One region of the Ancylobacter mangrovi genome, then DNA from elsewhere that is predicted to be linked to it. Evidence: predicted binding sites of a transcription regulator. Region 1 holds the regulator's gene; the other holds the start of a gene.
What was found. The regulator PhoB, encoded in region 1, activates phosphate uptake and scavenging genes when phosphate is short. The targets are predictions, from matches to a motif close to TGTCATNNANCTGTCAT.

Region 2: a site for PhoB is predicted at 1,224-1,240, ahead of NVS83_RS12540 (acid phosphatase). Genes of this name have one in related genera too.

Annotation. Positions count from the first base shown of each region.
Region 1 is NZ_JANTHY010000002.1:473,620-475,818, reverse strand. Features, by position in the region: gene NVS83_RS08025 (SDR family oxidoreductase) at 1-685, shown strand, start outside; gene phoB (phosphate regulon transcriptional regulator PhoB) at 734-1,435, opposite strand; gene phoU (phosphate signaling complex protein PhoU) at 1,470-2,183, opposite strand.
Region 2 is NZ_JANTHY010000003.1:622,899-625,097, forward strand. Features, by position in the region: gene NVS83_RS12540 (acid phosphatase) at 1-1,091, opposite strand, end outside; gene NVS83_RS12545 (cytochrome-c peroxidase) at 1,333-2,199, shown strand, end outside.

The DNA.
Region 1 (2,199 bases):
GCAGGAAGGCGCGAAGGTCGTGGTCGGCGCGCGCCGCAAGGGCGAGCTCGACGCGCTCGTCGCCGAGATCGCCGGCAAGGGCGGCGAGGCCGTGGCGCTGGCGGGTGACGTCAGCTCGGAGGACTATGCCAAGGCGCTGGTCGCGCTGGCGGTCGAGCGCTTCGGCAGGCTCGACGTCGCCTTCAACAATGCCGGCACGCTCGGCGAGAAGGGGCCCAGCACCGGCGTTTCGGCGGCAGGCTGGAACGACGCGCTGGCGGTGAACCTCACCGGCTCGTTCTTCGGCGCCAAGCACCAGATCGCCGAGATGCTGAAGACCGGCGGCGGCTCGGTGATCTTCACCTCCACCTTCGTCGGCTACACCGCCGCCTTTCCGGGCCTTGCCGCCTATGCCGCCTCGAAGGCGGGGCTGATCGGCCTCACACAGACTCTCGCTGCCGAATTCGGCCCGCAGGGCATCCGGGTGAACGCCGTGCTCCCCGGCGCGGTGGAGACGGAGATGTATCGCGAGGCCAACGACACGCCGGAGGCGCAGGCCTTCCTCACCGGACTGCACGCGCTGAAGCGCGTGGGTGCGCCGGAGGAGCTGGCGCGCTCGGTGCTCTATCTCGCCTCGGACGATTCGTCCTTCGTCACCGGCACCGCCCATCTCGTCGATGGCGGGCTGTCGATCACCCGCACCTGAGGCACGAGCGGCGGGCCGTTCGCCCGCCTTCCGGTGTTCGCCCGCCCGTCAGTGCGCGCGGGCGAACATCTCGTTGAAGGAATAGCCGGAGCCGCGCACGGTGCGGATGGGGTCGGGCTGACGCGGGCGGTTGAGCGCCTTGCGCAGGCGTCCGACGTGAACGTCCACGGTGCGCTCGTCGATATAGACGTCCTGGCCCCACACCCCGTCGAGGAGCTGCTCGCGCGAATAGACCCGGCCCGGCGACTGCATCAGGAATTCGAGCAGCCGGAACTCGGTCGGCCCGAGATGCAGCTCCCGCCCGCCGCGATGCACGCGCTTGGTCTCGCGGTCGAGCTCGATGTCACCGGCCCGCAACAAGGTGGAGATATGGTCCGGCTTGGCTCGGCGGAGCAGCGCACGGACCCGCGCCACCAGCTCCGGCACCGAGAACGGCTTCACCACGTAGTCGTCGGCACCGGTGGCGAGGCCACGCACGCGCTCGGCCTCCTCGCCGCGCGCGGTGAGCATGAGCACCGGCATGCGCTCGGTCTCGGGGCGCGCCCGCAGGCGCCGGCACAGCTCGATGCCGGAAAGCCCCGGCAGCATCCAGTCGAGGATGACGAGGTCGGGGACGCTTTCCCTCAGCCTCGTCTCCGCTTCGTCGCCCCGGGCGACGCTCTCCACCGCATAGCCTTCAGACTCGAGGTTGTAACGCAGGAGCAGGGTCAGCGGCTCCTCGTCCTCGACGATCAGGATGTTGGTCGGCATTGCTTTTCTCGGTTGAGGACGGTCGCCGCCCGCCTCAGGCCGGGAACGGGACCGTCGTCAGGCTGCTGGTGTCCTGCTTGGGCCGCTCGTCGGCGAGCAGCTGGCCGGTGGAGAGGTAGTGCACCGTCTCGGCGATGTTGGTGGCGTGGTCGCCGATGCGCTCGATGTTCTTGGCGCAGAACAGCAGATGCGTGCACAGCGAGATGTTGCGCGGGTCTTCCATCATGTAGGTGAGGAGCTCGCGGAACAGCGAGGTGTACAGGATGTCGACCTCGCCATCGCGCTTCCACACCTCGAGCGCGCGCGCGTCGTCGCGGCTGGCGTAGGAATCGAGCACTGACTTGAGCTGCTCCAGCACCATGCCGGACATGTGCTCGACGCCGCGCACCAGCTTCTGCGGGTGGAATTCGCCGGTCAGCGCCAGCACCCGCTTGGCGGTGTTCTTGGCGAGGTCGCCGATGCGCTCGATGTCGTTGGCGATGCGCATCGCGGCGACGATCTCGCGCAGGTCGATGGCGAGCGGCTGGCGGCGGGCGATGGTGAGGATGGCCTTCTCCTCGATCTCGCGCTGCAGCAGGTCGATCGGCCCGTCGAGCACGATCACCTTCTGCGCCAGCTCGGTGTCGCGCTTCACCAGCGCCATGACCGAATCGGCGACCAGGCGCTCGGCCTGCCCGCCCATCTCGACCACGCGCCGCGAGAGGTCCTTCAGGTCGCTGTCGAAGGAGGAGACGATATGTTCGGTCATGGGATGATCCTCCGCC
Region 2 (2,199 bases), on a different contig from region 1:
TCGGCGATGAAGGCGGTGCCGTTCATGCCGCCGTCGCGCAGATGCGCGGCCCGCGCCGGGGTGCCGGGCGCGAACTGGGCGAAATAGTTGAACGGCTGGTGGTGGTACTGGAAGTTCGGCACCGGCTTGGCGTTCTTGCCGTCCAGCGCCGCCTGCCAGGCGCCCGCATACCAGGCCCAGTCCACGCCCTTGGCGCTGAGCAGGTCGCCGATGGTGACGTCATGCTGCGGCGGCAGGGTGGTGGCGACCGAGGGGTCGGCATAGGCCGGGCCGGACTGCTCCGTCGGCGGGTTGCCGCTCGGCTGGTATGGCGGCTGCATGGTGTTCACCGCGTAGAAGTCCGGCGTCAGGTTCGAGCTGTTGGCGAATTTGGGCGGGCCGTCCATCGCCGAGCCGGGCGCGTTGGCGGCCGGCGTCAGGGTCACGCCGTCTGGCTCGACCTTGGAGACCAGCCCCTTGGCCGGGCTGTTCCCGGCGTCGGGATAGCGTGGGATGCAGGCGCAGATCAGCTCGAAATGGTTGAGGAAGGAGCCGCCGAACGCGCCCTGGAAGAAGTTGTCGGCCAGCGTGTACTCCTTCGCCACGTCCCACAATTGCTGCTGCGCATGGGCGTAGTTGCCCATCACCAGCCCGCCGGAATCGGCGAAGGCGGCGAACTTGTCGTTCCTGCCGCCGTCGATCTGCATCTGCTCCTCATAGAAGCGGTGCCACAGGTCGCGGGTGATGACGCTGTCGGCGGTGTCGAAGCCCTTGGGGCCGTCGATGGCGAAGGGCGCGTTGGGCAGGTGCTCGGTCTTGGCCTGGGTCACGACCGGCGTCACGCCCTTGGCGGTGAGCCCCTCCCAGATGGCCGGAAGCTCGGCGAGCGGCTTGCCGTCGCGATCCACCTGCCGCGCCGCCTGGGGGGTGACCTCCTGAAGGCCGCGCGCGCCCGGGAACGTGCCGTAGATATTGTCGAAGCTACGATTTTCCGCGTAGATCACCACAACCGTATCGATCTTGTCGAGATCGACTGCCGCTGCGGAAGATATGGTTGCCGCAAAGGCAACCAGTGACGCGCCAGTCAGGAGCAACGTGCGAAGCGGATGCATATTTTCTTCTCCACCTTTCGGGCGAACGACTGGCACACGCCACGAGACAAGCCGTCGAGCGCTTGGAATTATTCTTAGCTACGCCTGTCATATTGCAGTTTCGTGATCCTCCGGCGGCCGCCATCACGCCGCTGTCATGGAACTGGCCCAACGATTCACCGGCACGCGCGCCGGCGCGTCCGGTTTCGAGGGAGAGCGCAGCGTGACGAGGGAGCGGAAGGAGAAGGGGGCGCGGTGCGTGATGGTGATCGCCCGCAGGGCTGGCGTTTCCCGCTCGCTGCGTGCCGCCGGCATCGGTCTGCTCGCGGCGCTCACTGTGGCGATGGCGGGGGCGCCGGCGATGGCGGTCTCGGGCGTGCTGTCGCGGGCGGACGCCTATGCGCGGGCGGACGCGCTCACCACACTGGGGCGCAAGATGTTCTTCGACCCGAGCCTGTCGGCCTCGCACGCCCTGGCCTGCGCCTCCTGCCACGCGCCGTCGGCGGGCTTCTCGCCGGCGGATGCGGCGCCGATCCGCCTCGGCGGCCCGCATCTCGACCAGCCGGGCGTGCGCGCCGTGCCCTCGCTGACCTATATCGAGGTGACGCCCGCCTTCACCGAGCACGAGTTCGACGGCGAGGAGGAGGGCGACCCCAGCGTCGACAATGGGCCGACCGGCGGGCTCGACTGGGACGGGCGGGCGGATCGCGGGCGCGACCAGGCGCGCTTTCCCCTGCTGGCGCCGAACGAGATGGCGAATGCGAGCCCGGCCGCCGTGGTGGCCTCGGTGCGCGCCGCGCCCTATGCGGGCGAGGTGCGCGCGCTCTCCGGGGGAGGCGACGACGCCGCGCTGTTCCGCACCGTGGTGGCGGCGCTGGAAGCATTCGAGCAGGACCCCGCCACCTTCTATCCCTACACCAGCAAGTTCGACGCCTATCTCGCCGGCAAGGCGACGCTGAGCGACGCAGAGGCGCGCGGGTTGAAGCTGTTCGAGGACGAGAACAAGGGCAATTGCGCGAGCTGCCATCGCAGCCAGGTGGACGCCACCGGCACGCCGCCGCAGTTCACCGATTACGGCATGATCGCGCTCGGCCTGCCGCGCAACCGGGCCATTCCCGCCAACAAGGAC